3 regions of the Ruminococcus sp. AM42-11 genome follow, and region 2 is predicted to be linked to each of the others. Evidence: predicted binding sites of a transcription regulator. Region 2 holds the regulator's gene; each other region holds the start of a gene.
The links. Region 2 encodes Rex, which represses fermentation and respiration genes when NADH is low (regulators of the CRP and FNR family bind a similar motif). Its sites were predicted from a motif close to ATTGTTAANNNNTTAACAAT; they were not measured.

Region 1: the regulator Rex is predicted to act here: its motif matches at 2,429-2,448, upstream of eutJ (ethanolamine utilization protein EutJ).
Region 3: the regulator Rex is predicted to act here: its motif matches at 3,562-3,581, upstream of DW904_RS16730 (NmrA family NAD(P)-binding protein).

Annotation. Positions count from the first base shown of each region.
Region 1 covers NZ_QUIO01000057.1:13,788-19,762, reverse strand. The annotation lists gene DW904_RS24700 (leucine-rich repeat protein) at 6-2,306, opposite strand; gene eutJ (ethanolamine utilization protein EutJ) at 2,728-3,558, shown strand; gene DW904_RS20620 (autorepressor SdpR family transcription factor) at 3,916-4,209, shown strand; gene DW904_RS20615 (SdpI family protein) at 4,184-5,218, shown strand; gene DW904_RS20610 (DUF1897 domain-containing protein) at 5,322-5,795, opposite strand; partial or broken gene DW904_RS20605 (DapH/DapD/GlmU-related protein) at 5,838-5,975, opposite strand, start outside.
Region 2 covers NZ_QUIO01000006.1:32,385-38,359, forward strand. The annotation lists gene alr (alanine racemase) at 1-35, opposite strand, end outside; gene DW904_RS05330 (NAD(P)H-hydrate dehydratase) at 110-1,666, opposite strand; gene DW904_RS05335 (redox-sensing transcriptional repressor Rex) at 1,746-2,399, opposite strand; gene DW904_RS05340 (ABC-F family ATP-binding cassette domain-containing protein) at 2,678-4,591, shown strand; gene DW904_RS05345 (NADP-dependent isocitrate dehydrogenase) at 4,744-5,949, opposite strand.
Region 3 covers NZ_QUIO01000032.1:42,987-48,961, reverse strand. The annotation lists gene DW904_RS16750 (aminomethyltransferase family protein) at 1-505, shown strand, start outside; gene DW904_RS16745 (MFS transporter) at 517-1,722, shown strand; gene DW904_RS16740 (helix-turn-helix domain-containing protein) at 1,808-2,779, opposite strand; gene DW904_RS16735 (hypothetical protein) at 2,749-3,354, opposite strand; gene DW904_RS16730 (NmrA family NAD(P)-binding protein) at 3,604-4,548, shown strand; gene DW904_RS16725 (aminomethyltransferase family protein) at 4,569-5,918, shown strand.

The DNA of each region.
Region 1 (5,975 bases), on a different contig from region 2:
AGCTGTTACTTCACGGTAACCTTGCACTTCACGGATTTCTTTCCTGATTTCACTGTAATGGTGGCAGTTCCTTTCTTCTTTGCAGCAATTACCCCCTTTGCGGATACGGTTGCTACTTTTTTGTTGCTGCTCTTGTAGGTGATTTTTTCGGTACTTGTTAACGGAAGAATCACAGGTTTTAAGGTGGCTTTCTTTTTCACCTTCAAAACAAGCTTTTTCGGGATGCCTGTAATTTTCTGCGTCCGAACGGTCGTTTTCTGGACACGGACAGGTATTTTTTTGGTGAGGCCACTGTTTAGTGTAATTGTGAGCGTGGTTTTTCCACTTTTTGTACCTGCTTTTAACTTACAGGTTCCATTTGGATTTCCGGTTACCGTGACGATTTTTGTGTTCCCCGATTTCCAGGATTTTACGAAATCGCCAGGCGCCAAACCAGTTACTTTCAGGGCACTGCTACGTTGTCTGGTTTTTAAAACAAGGCTGGACATATTTACCTTCATAGTTGGCTTTGATGATGGTGCTTGTGGTGATGGAGCCTTGGATGGCGTTGGGATTGTGGTTGGTTTTGGCGCAGTGGTCGGTTTTGGCACAGCAGTTGGCTTTGGTGTATCAGTTGGAGCTGGCGTTGCTGTGGGCGATGGCGTAATGGTCGGCGTCAATTTGTCGCGTGTAATGATAAATGATTGGGGCTGAGACCATTCACCGTAGCTGGTTTCTACATAATGGTTATATGCTCTCATGCGTACATAATACGTACAGTCTGGTTCGGCCTCAAACCAGTAAGTGAAATCTTGAGTATTATCAAGTTTTCGGTATACAGATGTATCTGCCCACTGCGAAAAATATGATGAGCTACTAATCTCCATCTCATACCCAGATACATCAGGGCATTTTTTCCAGAAAATTTTTACAGCATCAGTTTCAGAATATTTTCCTAGTTCTATGGAAAAAGATGGGATAACATCTGGTGTTTTGTCAAGTGCAATAAATTCAGCACCTATTTTTTTTGCGTCATAATCCAGTCCCCAGCCATTGTAACCATAAATAGTTTTTAAGTTTACACATCCTTCAACTGCGGAAGGATCAATAAACGGCCATTCATCCCGTGCTGCATTTTGTTCATCATATAAAAAGGTTATGGATTCCAGATTTGAACAACCGACAAATGCTTCATTTTCCAATGCATAAAAGGTGTGTGGAAGTATAATTTCACGCAAACTCGAACAGTTATAAAACGCTTTTTTTCGTATTTCAAATAAATAACCATCCAGGCTAATATTTTTTAGACTGGTGCAGCCACTGAACACTTCTTCATCAATCCAACCAAGATTCTCAGGTAAAGTTATCTCAGTTAGGTTAATACAATCTTTAAAAGCTCTACCCCAAATATATCCATCGGATATATGAGCAGTTTTTAAATTTGTGCAACTATTAAATGCATCAGCTCCAATATCTCCTACAATATTGATACTTTCCAAGCTGCTACAATACTGGAATGCTGCTTCCCCTATTCTGCAGGGTTGGGTATTAGTAAAGTGAACATTTTTTAAACTTGTGCATTCTTTAAATGCTTCCATTCCGAGCTCAATAAGCTCTTTGGGTAAAGTTATTTCTGACAAACTAACACATCCAGAAAATGCATTGTTTCCAATATCTGAAGTATTATCAGAAAACGTTACTGATGTCAGACTGATACAATTCTCAAATGCATAATTTGGAATTTTGCTTAATTCAGGATCAGCTTCAAAGATAACTGTTTTTAAAGCGGTACAACTGCAAAAAACACCTTTCCCAAGGACTATAGAATGGGGAATTGTTATTTCATCTAAGCTGACACATTCCTCAAATGCTGAATCCCCAATTTCTTTTACATTTCCAGGAATATTGATTGCTTTAAGTACGCTGCATCCTTTAAATGCATTCTCACCAATAGAACTTAATGTATCTGGCAAAAGAATTTCTTTTAAATTCTTACAATTTTCGAAAGTGCTCGTACCAATATGATTTAAATTAGATGGCATTGTTACTTTCTGTAATGAATAGCAATTTTTAAAAACGTCATATGCAATTGTTTGCAAATTGGATGGAAGTGTTACTTCCTGCAATGAAGTACATTCTGCAAAACACCCGGTTCCGATTTTAGTAACACTTTCGGGAAGGAATACGCTCTTCAAATATGGCAGATTATAGCAAAGTGAACCACCAATACCTGTAACTCCTTCATTTACTATAAGTTTCTTAATTTCTGTTCCATGATATTCAATTACAGATCCATCTTTATATAACACACCCTGCCCATAAGCCACCACAGTTCCATCTTCAAACAATGCTGTAGAAACAGAAGAATTTCCTGACTATCTGTCCATTTCTGTCAGTGCGCAAAACCAGATTAATATTTACCCGACGAACGCTTTTTTATTTGGCGCATATTGTTGTAATATTCACATTTCAGACGAGTCATTGTGCCGGATCTTTCAGGATTTCGTTCAGTCACTGCCAGGAAGTCCTATGGTATATTCAAAGGAGGACTGTTTAAAGCTACTGGATCAGCTTACTTTGCCATTTTAATTTACGCCGGCAATGAGCCATATTCCGGGCAAAATTATTGTTTTTTCGCCTTTTTTCATATATAATAAATACATTATCGCTGTGAATCACTGCAAAATATGAATGTATCAGTACACTGATTCACAGCTTCCAGATTTATTAGAAATGGAGTGTTCGGATATGGAACTAAAAAACAGAACTTTATCAAATTTTGCAGAACTGGTACGCACTGGTGAATGTAAAAAATTCAGAGGGCGTTTGAAGGTAGGCGTGGATCTTGGTACTGCGAACACGGTTCTTGCAGTTGTAGATAGTACGAATCGTCCTATTGCCGGTGTCTCTGCACCCTCCCATGCAATCCGTGACGGTGTTATTGTGAATTATTACGAATCTGTTCAACTGGTTACAAAATTAAAAGAAGAACTGGAAGAAAAGCTGGGCACGGAGCTTCTCTATGCCGCTGCTGCCATTCCTCCGGGAGTTTCAGAAGGCAGTGTGAAGAGCATTGGATATGTATTGGAAGGTGCCGGTTTCGAAGTGACCAACATTGTTGACGAACCTACTGCGGCCGCTGCTGTATTAAAGATTACCGACGGTGCAGTTGTAGATGTGGGCGGCGGCACAACCGGCATCAGCATCCTCAAGGATGGCAAGGTAATCTATACGGATGACGAGGCAACTGGGGGCAGCCATATGACAATGACAGTTGCCGGTCATTACCGGATTCCCTACGAAGAGGCAGAGGTTCTGAAGACCACTCCGGAAAAAGAGAAGGAAATTTTTCCGGTTATTAAGGCAACGGTTGAAAAAATGGCATCCATTACCGAGAAATTTCTGAAAGGCTATGAGATACCTGCAGTTTATGTGGTAGGCGGCTCTGCAAGCTTTCAGGAATTTACCAGCGTGTTTGAGAAGAAGCTGAACCTTCCAGTTTACCGGCCGGTTCATCCCCTTTTGGTCACACCGCTTGGAATCGCTTATAACTGCCAGCTTCCACAAAAAGCTCGCTGATTCTAATAACAAAAAGCTCTATCGTATTTTGATCTGTCCAAAAGTTAGATTTTTGGTGCTTCAAAATACGATAGAGCTTTTATGTTGCAAATAAGTGAATTTCAGTTTTCTAGTATGGCTCACGCCCTGCCAGGCATTCACTTTTCAGGAGACGTTTGACAATAATCTTCTCCGGATGGGCAAGGATGGCGGCATCAAACAGATCTGTTTCTGCAGAACAGGGAAAACCATGCTTCTGTCTTTATTTACTACCCAGGCAGTTTTTTGAAGTAACTGGTTCTTGACACATGATATCCCTTGCATTATAATATATTTAACAATTAGGTTAAATGTTAAATAAAGGGGTGTGATGAATTTTTGGGTATACAGGATACATTAAAAGCACTGGCAGATCCAATACGACGTGAGATTTTGAACTTATTGAAGAATGGGCGGCTTTCAGCTGGAGAAATATGCGAACATTTTTCAGTGACGGGAGCATCCATATCAAGACATCTGGCAATATTGAAGGAAGCTGATTTGATCCGAAACCAAAGAGAAGGAAAGTTTATTTATTATGAATTAAACACTTCCGTATTGGAAGATGTCATGCTGTGGATCACAAATTTGAAAGGAGAATCAGATAATGAAGGAAATGATAAAAAAATATAGAGGTTCATTAATCAGCTCTATACTGGTAATTTTTGTAGGAGTCCTGGTCGGTTTTACGAGTACACACGGTAAATGGATAAATGTATTTTTTGTAGTAACGCACTGTATATTTGTAGCAATCATATTTTATGATAACAGAAGCCGACAACAGAGCCCTAAAGTTATAGGAATGGCTATATGGATGATACCTGTTATTACATTGCTCTATAATGGCATTGCCAGATTGGTAAATACCGGGGCAGATATGGAGAACCTGTTTATGGCATTCATGTATTATGGAACAGGCTTACTGTTCATGGTTATAGGAAATTATCTGCCAAAGGTAAAACAGAACAATACGATAGGGATCCGGGTTATATGGACATTGCAGGATGAAGAAAATTGGAATGCAACTCATAGATTCAGTGGGAAACTATGGATGGCATCAGGTATTCTGTGTATGCTTTGTGGTCTTTTTGAGGAAAGTATGGCTGCTCTTGTTTTGTATATCGTAAGCATTATGGCAGCTGCAATCATCAGCATTCTCTATTCTTATCTCTTTTATAAGAAAAAGATAGCAACCGGAGAAAAATTAAAAATTCAGTATAACAAAAAAACAATTGGAGTATCAGGTATCATAGCCATTTTAACCATTATATTCGGTATATGGACGTTGTTTTTGGGAAGTATTGAGATTCGTTTCGAGGATAAAGATTTTACTATTGAGGCACAAGGCTGGAGCGATTATACAGTAGACTATACGCAGATTGACAGTATCTCATATGAAGAAAATTCATCTCAGAGCTGGAATGATTATAGAACCAATGGTTTAGGAAATCTTAAATATGCTATGGGAAATTTTAGAAATGATGTCTATGGAGATTATATCCGGTATACCCATTCATCCTGTCATTCATATGTAGTCATGAGTATAAATGGAAAAATATTGGTCGTAAATGGTGCAAATGATTCAGCGACAAAGGAAATCTATCATACTATTAGCGAAAAGATGTCAAATGAATTAGAATAACATCAGTTACAAAAAAGCTTGACCACAACAATTCTGCAAATAAAAAAGAAACTGTCGGATAATTCCAGGCAGTTTCCTTTTTTACATATATCAGATACTATATTTATTTACAATTATTTTCAATCATGTCAGCTTTTTTGTTTCTCCCCATCAGCCGATAGTATTTACACCATAATCGCAGCGATTGCAAAGGAACGATTTCTGTTCCAAGTGTCATTCGTTCCACGATTTGTTCTTTGTCAAGAGAACAATCATAAACCTTCCCTTCGCTTACAATAGAAAATCCAGCCATAACGTCAATATCTACAGAATCAATGGTGAATTCCATGAATACCTTTGTACGATACATTGGATCAGAAGCAGAAGCCGGTGCGTGAAGTTCTCCCATTTCTGATAAAATTGTTCGGACCTGTTCAGCATCATGAACAGAGACCATTAAATCAATATCATGAAATTCTGAAATAATACCTTTAAAGTACAGCAGCATAGATGCGCCTAAAGCCCACTCTATATTTGCCTCATTAAATCGATGTGCAATTTTCTGTAGTAATTCAATTTTCTTCCGTATTTCAGGCATAATACCTCCCACTTATATATTTATCTGGATAAAACATGTTTGTTACTGATTCCTACGGATCACTCTGCAAGGACTGCCTGCAGCAATCACATTGTCGGGAATACTTTTTGTTACAATACTGCCTGCTCCAATCACAACATTATCTCCGATAGTAACTCCTGGTAAAATAATAGCCCCGCC
Region 2 (5,975 bases):
GAAATCAATGCTTTGATTCTGCTGTATTTTTCCATAACATTTTCCTCGATTTTCTAAATTTATCAGAGCATGCCTCAAAAGGCGTTCTGCAAAATGTACGTCACAATTCTCATCCTTTACTCTGAACTTCTGCCAGTTTCAAAACTTCCGGCAGGGCTTCGATCATATCCTTCGCCGTCATGCCGTGAGATCCTTTTTTCTCTCTGGCAATATCACCGCAAAGACCGTGAATATACACCGCCATGGCAGCTTTATAGGAAAGCTCCCGTTCTTCCTCACAGCTTAAATACATGCAGAGAACAGATGCGATAATACCGGAAAGCACATCTCCGCTTCCTGCTGTGGCCATTCCCGAATTACCAGAAAGATTCAGATACAGCTTTTCATTCCGGTCAGTCACTACTGTACATGCGTCTTTCAGTACCAGAACACCGCCACTTTTCTCTGCATACTGATATGCACGGGCTACAGGGTCTTCCTTTAGTTCTGATACATCCAAGCCGCAAAGACGGCTCATCTCGCCCATGTGGGGTGTGAGAATGGTCTGTTCCCCTATGAATTTCATCCACTGTGGATGCATTGCCAGAATATTCAGACCATCTGCATCCAGTATAACAGGCTTTCCTGCTTTTGCTCCGTTTTCCAGGAACCAAAGCATTCTTTCCTTTCCTGAGCCTTCAGTTCCAAGCCCTGGACCGATCACCAGCACATCACACCAGTTTAAATTTTTCTTATTGGCTTCCTCATCAAATTCGCTGGTCAGCATTGCCTCAGGCAAAAGGCTCTGTAAAGGAATCCGGTTCTCTTCCACAGTCTGGATCTTCACCATTCCGGTGCCTCCATGAAGTGCTGCACTGGCACTCAGACAGGCTGCTCCGCACATTCCCTTTGAGCCCGCTACAAGAAGGACCTTGCCAAATGTTCCTTTATTTCCCCATGGTTTTCTTGCCGGAAGAGTTTTCACGTCAGATTTTTCTATATGCCAGGCAGCCTTGCTTGCAAGCTCACTGCCATCACGGTCCCGGTCATAAATTCCAATATCCGCCACCACAGTTCTGCCAGCATAAGCTCTTCCCGGATACAGACAAAGCCCACGTTTTTTATACGCAAATGTTACGGTAAGATTTGCCTCAAAAGCAGTTCCAAGAACAGCTCCCGTATCTCCATGAATGCCAGACGGAATATCCACCGCTGCTTTATACGCAGGAGCTTCATTCATATGGTCAATTATCTCTTTGTAATTCCCGGTAATCTCTCTGGAGAGTCCAACGCCGAAAATTCCGTCTACTATAACAGTATATTCATCCCATACAGGGTTATTCATTACCGGTACCTGGTAGCTCATGGCAATATCCCACTGATGTCGGGTTTCTTCTGTCATTTTATCCGGATTTCCTGCAAGATAAATCTCAGAACGGATTCCCGCCAGATGCAGAAGTCTTGCAATGGCAATGCCGTCACCTCCGTTATTGCCAGATCCGCAGACGGTCAGAATCCGTTCTTTTTTCAAATTAGCAGAACCGTTTTTCTTTTCCAGATATTTCCGGATCTCTTCTGCTGTGGCAAGTGCCGCCCTCTCCATGAGAACCAGGGAGGAAACATGCATATTATGAATAGTGCCATGGTCAAGCAGCTTCATCTGACTGCAGGTTACAACTTTTTTCATAAGGCCACTCCTAATGCAAAACTGCCGCCCGGTCTCCTGTAAATCCTTCAGCGAGACAAGCAGCAGTCCTCTTTGACTTTTATTCTTTGTTTTCTTTATGTTCGTTACGATACTGGCTTAAGTTGTAAGACAGAGCCATCAGGCTCTCGGACAGATGAACATTCTCCACGATCACATCCTCCGGGGCATCAAGATCTGTATGGGCAAAATTCCAGATTGCCTTGATTCCATTGTCAATAAGAACCTTCGCCATCTCCTTGGCCTTATTCTTCGGCAGGGTCAGAATGGCAATCTCCACCTGATTCTCCCTGATAAATTCCGGGAGACTGCTAACCATCTGAATCTCAATCCCGCGAACGGAAATCCCCTCCAAAACCGGGTTTACGTCAAAAATCCCTACCAGGCGGAAGCCACGTTTTTCGAAGTCTCCATAATTGGCAAGTGCCTGTCCCAGATTACCTGCACCCAGGATGATCATGGGATGAATAGTGTCCAGTCCCAGTATTTTACCAATTTCTGTATAAAGATATTCTACATTATATCCATATCCCTGCTGTCCAAAACCGCCGAAATTATTTAAATCCTGTCGGATCTGCGAAGCAGTCACATGCATTTTTTTACTCAAGTCGTTGGAAGATATACGTTCCACCTTCTCTTCCATCAGCTCCCCCAGATAGCGATAATATCTTGGCAATCTCTTAATTACCGCCTTTGAGATCTCTTTTGCATCCAAAATGTTCCCCTCCTTGTTTCCGCTGCCTGTATTTTTCCGCTAAAAACGCATCGCGGAACATTACCTGTAAACGGCAGCCCGCGTAACACTATGTCAATTATACCGAAATGTTATTTTCTTGTCAATTAAAGTTGTGCAGAATTACAAATTTTTGCAAATTTTTTTGTGATTTGACAATTATTCTTTCAAAAAATAAATTTTTCAAGTATAATATACTATTGAACATTCTAATAATGCTGTTTCTGTGTATACAGAACCGCCTTTTTAAGGAGGAACTTATGATTTTATCATGTCAGAGCATCTGCAAATCTTTTGGGGAAAAGGTGATCCTGCAGGATGCTTCTTTTCACATAGAAGAACGGGAAAAGGCCGCTCTCATCGGCAATAACGGTGCGGGGAAAACAACTCTTCTTCGTATTATCATGGAGGAGATTTCCGCGGATTCCGGTCAGGTGGTCATTGCCAAGGATAAGAAGATCGGTTATCTGGCCCAGTACCAGGATATCCACGGTCATCACACCATTTACGAAGAACTGATGACCACCAAGCAGTACATTTTGGATATGGAGGACAAGATCCGTTCTCTGGAGCAGGAAATGAAATACGTAGCAGGAGACAAACTTGAGAGCCTGATGAACAGCTACACCCGCCTGACTCACCAGTTTGAGCTGGAAAACGGCTACGCTTATAAAAGTGAAATCGTAGGTGTTTTAAAAGGTCTTGGATTTGAAGAAGAAGACTACGGCAAACAGATTGAGAACCTTTCCGGAGGTCAGAAAACCCGGGTTGCACTTGGCAAGCTTCTGATTTCCAAACCGGATATTCTTCTTCTGGACGAGCCTACCAACCATCTGGATATGGAGAGCATTGCATGGCTTGAGACCTATCTTCTCAACTACCCGGGCGCTGTATTTATCGTTTCTCATGACCGTTATTTTCTGGACAAGGTAGTTACCAAGATCGTGGAGATCGAGGCTGCCCAGATGAGAATGTACGAAGGCAACTATTCCGCTTATGCCCTGAAAAAAGCGCAGCTGCGTGACGCCCAGTACAAGGCTTACCTGAACCAGCAAAGAGAGATCAAACATCAGGAGGCTGTTATCACCAAGCTCCGCTCCTTTAACCGCGAGAAATCCATTAAGCGTGCTGAGAGCCGTGTAAAAATGCTGGACAAAATCCAGCGCATTGAGAAACCAATTGAAATTGATAACCAGATGCGTATTTCCCTAGAACCACGTTTTATCAGTGGAAATGATGTACTTACTGTAGAAGGACTTTCCAAGGCTTTCCCGGGACAGACTTTGTTTACAGATATTAATTTTGAAATCAAACGTGGGGAGCGTGTTGCCCTGATTGGCAACAATGGTACTGGTAAGACCACAATTTTGAAGATTCTCAATGGAATTGTGGATGCTGATGCAGGACGCTTTGCCTTGGGTTCCAAGGTTCAGATCGGATACTATGATCAGGAACACCATGTTCTGCATATGGAGAAAACTATTTTCCAGGAGATATCAGACACATATCCGACTCTCACTGAGACTGAAATCCGCAATATGCTGGCTGCTTTTCTTTTTACAGGAGATGATGTGTTTAAGCTGATCTCCTCTCTCTCTGGTGGTGAACGTGGCCGTGTTTCCCTGGCGAAGCTGATGCTCTCAGAAGCCAACTTCCTGATACTGGATGAGCCTACCAACCATCTGGATATTGCATCCAAGGAGATTCTGGAGGAAGCACTGAACAGCTACACAGGAACTGTCCTCTACGTTTCCCATGACCGTTATTTTATTAACCAGACTGCTACCCGCATTATGGATCTGACCAACCAGGCCATTGTCAATTATATCGGTGATTATGATTACTACCTGGAAAAGAAGGAGGAGATGACCCGGATTTATGCTCCTGTTCAGGAGACCGCCGCTCAGGAAGTTAAGGAAAACGTCTCTGAAACCAAACTCACCTGGCAGCAGCAGAAAGAGGAACAGGCTCTGAAGAGAAAACGGGAAAATGAGCTGAAGAAAGTGGAAGCACGGATTGAAGAACTGGAAACAAGGGATAAAGAAATTGATGAAACCATGGTTCTGCCAGATATCTGTACGAATGTGGCAGAATGCACGAAGCTCAGCCGGGAAAAAGCTGCTATAGCAGAAGAACTGGAAGGGCTTTATGAGAAATGGGAGGAGCTGGCATAAATTACCAGTAACCTGCTCTTTTGAGCCTTACATTTCATATTTATTTCAAAAACAGGAACGAATTTCGAATATAAATATCCGAAACCGTTCCTGTTTTTTATAACAATATTAACATTTTTACTTTAAACAACTTATTAAAGCTGTCTGTTTTATTACATGGCCTCAAGCTTCTCTCTGATTGCAAGAATAAACTCGCGGCTGTTAAGGACTTTTACATCTTTTAAAGAAGTAATCAGTGCCAGGTCTTTGGTCATCTGTCCGCCTTCGATAGTGGAAAGGGTTGCTTTCTCCAGTTTATCTGCGAACTCTATAAGCTCCTGATTCTGATCCAGCTCACCTCTTTTTCTCAGAGCACCGGTCCAGGCGAAGATTGTTGCTACAGAGTTGGTAGAGGTCTCCTCTCCTTTCAGATGACGATAGTAATGTCTCTGTACAGTTCCGTGAGCTGCCTCATACTCATAATATCCATCCGGAGAAACCAGTACAGAAGTCATCATTGCCAGAGAACCAAATGCAGAGGAAATCATGTCACTCATAACATCCCCGTCATAGTTCTTACAGCCCCAGATAAATCCGCCTTCTGCTTTCATTACACGGGCTACTACATCATCTATCAGACTATAGAAGAACGTAATGCCTGCGGCCTCAAATTTTTCCTTAAACTCAGCTTCATAAATATTATGGAAAATTTCTTTAAATTTGCCATCGTATGTTTTGGAAATGGTATCTTTGCCGCCAAACCACAGATCCTGTTTCGTATCTAAGGCATAATTAAAGCAGCATCTTGCAAAGCTGGTAATGGATTTGTCCAGGTTATGAACACCCTGGATCACGCCTGGAGTATCAAAGTGATGGATCAGCTCCGTTCTCTCCTCGCCGTCTTCTCCTTTGAATACCAGCATAGCATCTCCTGGTTTGTCAATGTACATCTCGGCATTCTTATATACATCGCCGTAAGCATGACGGGCAATGGTGATAGGTTTCTTCCAGTTCTTCACACATGGCTCGATTCCCTTTACCACAATGGGAGCACGAAAAACAGTTCCATCCAGGATTGCACGAATAGTTCCGTTAGGGCTTTTGTACATTTTCTTCAGATTGTACTCAGACATTCTGGCTTTATTCGGGGTAATGGTGGCACATTTAACAGCAACTCCGTATTTCTTGGTGGCTTCCGCTGCATCTATAGTTACCTGGTCATCAGTCTCATTTCTGTATTCCAGTCCAAGATCATAGTATTCTGTCTTCAGATCAATAAAAGGAAGAAGAAGCTCATCCTTGATCAACTGCCACAGAATTCTGGTCATCTCGTCCCCATCCATCTCAACAAGAGGGGTCTGCATTTGAATTTTACCCATTATTACCTCCTAGTATATGTTTTGTG
Region 3 (5,975 bases), on a different contig from region 2:
TCTTCGTGCACGTTTCCGGACGCCGGTAGAGGTTGGCTGGCAATGGATGGCAAAATTGGATCATGACTTTATTGGAAGAAAAGCTCTTGAGAAAGAAATGTCAAATCCTCAAAAGATGATTGTATCTTTAATTTGGAATCCGGAAGATATTTTAGATGTACAGGCATCTTTGTATGGAGAGGGGGAGCCTTATAAGCAGATGGAGTATCCCTGTTGCGTTCCGGGCATGTGTGGAGGACATCAGGACTATGTTACCACAAGGGATGGCAAGGTTATTGGGTTATCCAGTAGTGCGGTATATAGTTCCCATTATCATAAAATGATTTCTGAATGTACCATAGATATGGAATATGCCAAAGAGTGCGAAGAAGTGATTGTAAAATGGGGCGATTATGGAAAGCGTATAAAGGATATCCGTGCAGTAATTGCAAAATTTCCATTAAATGATCTGGTTGAGAATAAAAATTATGATATTAGTTCTTGTCCGTATGGCTTTGAAGAATGAAGGGAGTTTCCATGAGTAAAAAAAATAGAAAATGGCTGGTATTTACGATTATGTGTCTTGCATATATGCCGGGAAGTTATGCACAATACCAGTTATCCGTGTATGCCCCGGAACTAATACAATCTTTTGGACTTACAACATCGCAGTTTTCATCTTTATTTACGGCGCCTATGATTGTAGCAATTTTCTTGAGTTTTGTAGGAGGAATGATTTCTGACAAGGTTGGTTCAAAGAAAGTCATTAATATTTCATTTGTTATAGCTGGAATTGGAATGATTGGGAGAGTTTTTGCAAATAGCTATATGCCATTTTTTCTTTGCATGGCATTAACCGGTTTCTCCAATATGTTTGTCAATATTAATGCATCCAAGATTACTGCAAGTTGGTTTGAGCAGGAAAAGCTAGGAATTTTGATGGGCATATTTGCATTTTGCGGACAACTTCCGGGAGCATTTGCGACAGCAACGACGGCAGTTTTGTTTGATAGCAGGACATCTGCTTTTATTGTATCAGCAATATTCTGTATTAGTGTATTTGTTTTATGGTTGCTTTTTGTGAAAGATAAGCCAGAGGATACAATGGAAGAAAGGGAGAAGATAGATCAGGAAAATCAACCTTCCATTGGGGATTCTCTTAAGGTAGTACTTTCTAATAAAGGTATATGGCTAGTTTCTATTTGTATTATGATGGCTCTTGGCAGTACGGTAACTTTATCCACTTTTATGCCGATGGCATTGCAGACCATGTATGGAATAGATTTGAAAGTATGTGGTACGATTGCATCTATGTTGACATTGGGAAATTGTATTGGTTCTATTACAGGTCCCATTGTATTCTCTAAAATCAAAAATGTTAAAGTGTTTGTATCAGGAGCTGCCGTGTTGAGTTTTGCCGGAATTATTATGTGTTGGAGATTTCCGTCCATATTCGTTTTACACATACTGGTTCTTTATACTGGAATTATGCTTGGAGCGTCAATGCCTATTTTCCTTTCCGCACCGGTTTTGTTAGAAGGACTTGGAACTAAATATGCAGGAAGTGCGGCGGGTGTCATCTCTACATTACAGCTTCTTGGAGCTGTTTTGATTCCAACTTATATATTAACACCGATTGCGGGAGATAATTATAGTTTGTTGTTTATGCTTGCATCCATATGTATGGTAATTATGTTCCTCTGTGGGCTGTTACTCCCTCAGTTCGGAAACAATCAAAAGTAAGAATCACAAAATAAATGAAAATCTTCCTATGTTGCAATGAAATTGCTGTCGCAAGCCAAATTTCAAGCATAGGAGGATGTCCAAATTAAAGTGTTTCGCAGATGAGGCAGGATATTAATAAATAGAGAAGCATATTTTCATCCAGGTAATCCAGTGAAATATGGAGCAGGTCTTCGATTTTTCGTAGCCGGTAGATCAAGGTGTTTCTATGAAGATGAAGCGTCCGGGCAGTCTCCGCTATATTTCTTCCGTTGATAAGATAGCATTTTAAATTATGAATGAGTGTGAGATCCTGCTCCATATGGCTTTGCCACAGGGATAAAACAGCTGGGTGGCAGAAGCCCGGCAAGGAGTTTTTTTCCTTAAGGACGCCATATAAAACATGTAGAAAGGCTTCATCAAACCTTTGAATATGTTTTTGAGGCTCCAAAGGGTAAGATTTCATAAGCCTGCATTGTCCATATGCCATGGAAAGCTCCGTGAATCTAAAAAAACGGGTGCTTATATAGACCTTAAGGGAAAGCCGTTTTAGCAAATCCTCCAGTGCGGCGTATGATTTTTCATAATCAGGATCAAAATCCCGCCTGCGGCAAACCGCAACAATAGAATGTTCAAAATAGAGGACAACTCCATGAGGCAGAATGTTTTTTATCTGATGAATATAGGCAGACTGACGGGTATCCGAGACGTCAGATTCCGGAAGGGAAAATTGATAAAGATACCAAATATCCTGGTTCGTATAATTTCTGGCTTGGAGATAATAAGAGGTAGAAAGCTCATCTGCCGGATATCCCTGTAAAAGCCGTATAACATAATAGTTTTCTTCATCCTGCAAAAGAAAAGGCTGAATCTGGTGATTCATAGCAAGCTCTGTAAAATGAACGACTTCTAATAACAAAGCCTTTTGTGCTTCCGTAAAGGGACCGTTTATATCTGTCGTACCGAATGCTCCAAAGTTTTTTCCCTCAAAATAAAGCGGAGCGGTCAGAGAGTGATGGGATGGATCCTGACGAAAGACGCTGGAGATTAAGCGGTTTCCGCTGTGAATTTCCTGCATAACTCTCTGGTGTTCGTCAGGATATATGGATTCTGTCGGTGTAAAGCCGAAATTGATAACCTCGTCCCAGAGAGTTCCCTCGATTTTTTCCTGAAATTTCCCGGTATAATGCAGCAGCTTTCCGGTTGGAGAAAAAGGGCAATCGGGTTGCAAAGAAAGGTGGTCGCATAATCAAGCAGATCTGAAACGTCTTTGTTTTCGATAATTATATTTAGGCATTGCTCATACCAGGCATAGTACTTATCAAAAATATCCAGAAACTCACGGAATACCTTATGAAAAGGCTCGTCCGTATATAAGATGGCGGCATGCTCCATCCAGGAAGGGTTTATCTGTCCCTCCCTTGATCCGGTTTTGGTACAGAAAATCAGGAAACGGGGCTTACGTATATCCCATTCCCTATCAAGGAAAGAGCTCTCTTGTGTTAAATACAGAAAATCATTATCGATTATTTCCATGGAATCATCAAGCATGCGGGCATGCCGGAATAATTGATCTAAGACCGTAGATTTATAAAAAATCCTGTATTTATCAGGAATCCAGTCAAGGATGACAGAAATGCTCATAGATTTCATTGCAAAAAACTCCTTTGGTTATTTTTGACGAAAAAAGACGGTATAAATGAATTATATAACTGATGACGGGAGATGGCAACTGCCTTACTATAAATATATAGGAAACACTGTTCAGGCGCCGACAGTTAGAGAGGAGATAATATAATTCAGACAAAAGGAGGGAGGCAATAAAAAGAGCTGAGTGAGCATCCTATAAAGGGGTATCGATTTTTTAATATTATAACTATATAGTTGAAAGGATTATTTTTTATGAAAAAGATATTGTTAAATGGAGTAGACGGGAATTTTGGAAGCAGATCAGCCCGTGTATTGCTGGAAAAATATCCTCATGAAGCTTTGATTTTTACGGCTCCAACAAAAAATGGTCTTGAAAAATACCAGGCAATGGGCATTGAAACCAGAATTGCCGATTTTAACAATGCGGAAAAACTGACGGAAGCATTTAAAGATGCGGATACAGTTATTCTGATCTCCATGCCATTCGTTGGACCGAAAAGAAGAGCGGCACATAAAATTGCAATTGATGCGGCTGTGGCGGCAGGTGTAAACAAACTGGTTTATACATCGATTGTAGGAGCCGGACATGAGGATATCAATGCTTACGAAGTAAACGATCATGTATGGACCGAAAGGTATATCAAAAAACAGCCCATCCATTATTTGATTCTTCGGGATTCCCAATATGCGGAAGCAATGGTCTCCACATTTGTGGAAGCAGTTGAAAATACAAACGGCATCATCCGCAATAACATGGGAGATGGGAAAATGGCATTTGTTTCGAGGGATGACTGTGCGCTTGCGGCGGCCTGTGCGGCAATGTCTGATTGGGAAGATCGAATTGTTGATATAAATGGAGCCGAGCTTCTGACAATTGCACAGTACATGGCAATCGCCTCGGAGGTTACGGGTAAAAAGACGGAATATCAATATATCAACGATGATGAGATGTATGAGTTCTTTGACTCCATCGGCGTTCCAAGGACAACGGAGGAAATGTGGGCGGACACGGCGAAGAACTTTCCATTTTGCTCAGATGGAATGGTGTCCTTTGGCAGGGCAATCCGTCTGAATCAAATGAGTACATTTACAGATGATTTTGAAAAGCTGACAGGGCAAAAGCCCATCACGGTAAGAGAAATGTTTGAAGATATGGAAAATCATTTAATCGGAACAAGAACATCTACAGATAATTAAAAACAGTAGGAGGACGAAAAATGGCAGAAATGATGAATCCGGCGCTGGAAGGCGCCACCTTATTGTTCCCACAGGGATCTTTTATTACGGCATATGCTTATACGGGCGTGGAGGATGAGATCAAGGCATATCAGACCAGCGCATGGATTGGAACAGCGCTTATGACATCCCCCATTTATGATGTATACGGACCGGATGCCGTTAAATTAATGGGACAGGTTTGTACAAATGATTTTACCACGCTGGGAATGAACGGCATACGCCATGCCGTAATGTGCAATGAGAAAGGTCAGATTCTGACAGACGGCGTTGTAATCCGTATCGGAGAAGATCGTTACAGAACCTACTGGCTTGATCCGGTGATCTCTTATTATGTCAATACATCAGATCTGGATGTGCATGGCGAAAACATGAGCGGAAAGGAATATTTTATCCAGATTGACGGTGAAAAGTCCTTAGAGATTCTGGAAAACGCATTCCAGGCTAATCTTCACGACATCAAATTCGGCAGACATAGAATCCAGGAGGTAAACGGAAAACAGGTACGCATCATCCGGCTTGGCATGTCCGGCAACCTTGCTTATGAAATTCACGGAGATATGGCGGATTATGCGGAGATCTATAATCTGGTATGGGCGGCAGGTGAAAAGCTGGGAGCAAGAAAGCTTGGGCTCCAGGCTTATAACATGTTTAACCATACGGAGGCCGGATTCCCGAATATCAATCTTCACTATCCGCTTCCGTGGCTGGAAACCAGCGAGAAAATGACAGAATATATGCGCACAGTGCCTCAGTTATCCATGTTCAATCTCAATCGAAGGCTTCTCGGAAGTGTGGGGGATGATCTTCAGGCTCGCTTTGTTACTCCCTATGATGTGGGATGGGATTTCCTGATTAAATACAATCATGACTTCATTGGAAAAGAAGCCCTCCTTGAAATGTCGAAAAAGCCCCAAAAAAAATGCGTAACCCTGGAGTGGAACGCCGAGGATGTGGCAGAAGTCTTTGCAACCATGCTCAGCCCTGGGGAGGAACCCTGCGAGGATATTACCAAACCATGCGCTCTTGAATACTATTTCTGTGTCAGAGAGTTTGGTTTTGAGTACCGGGCGGATAAGGTGCTGGCTGCAGATAAGGAGATCGGGATCACAAGCGGAAAAATCATCTCTTATACCTATAATAGCATGATTTCTCTGGCCTTCATTTCCGCAGAATTTGCCAAAGAAGGGACGGAGCTTGAAATACTCTGGGGAACGCCGGGAACCCGCCAGATGAAGGTTCGCGCAAAGGTTGCCAGATTCCCGTATAATCAGGATTATATCCGTAATGAAAAGCGGGATGTTTCGGATATACCTGTTTTTGAAAGATGAAACCGGAGATGATTACATAGGGAAAATAAAATTTATGTGTTCCCCTGCAGAGTTTTC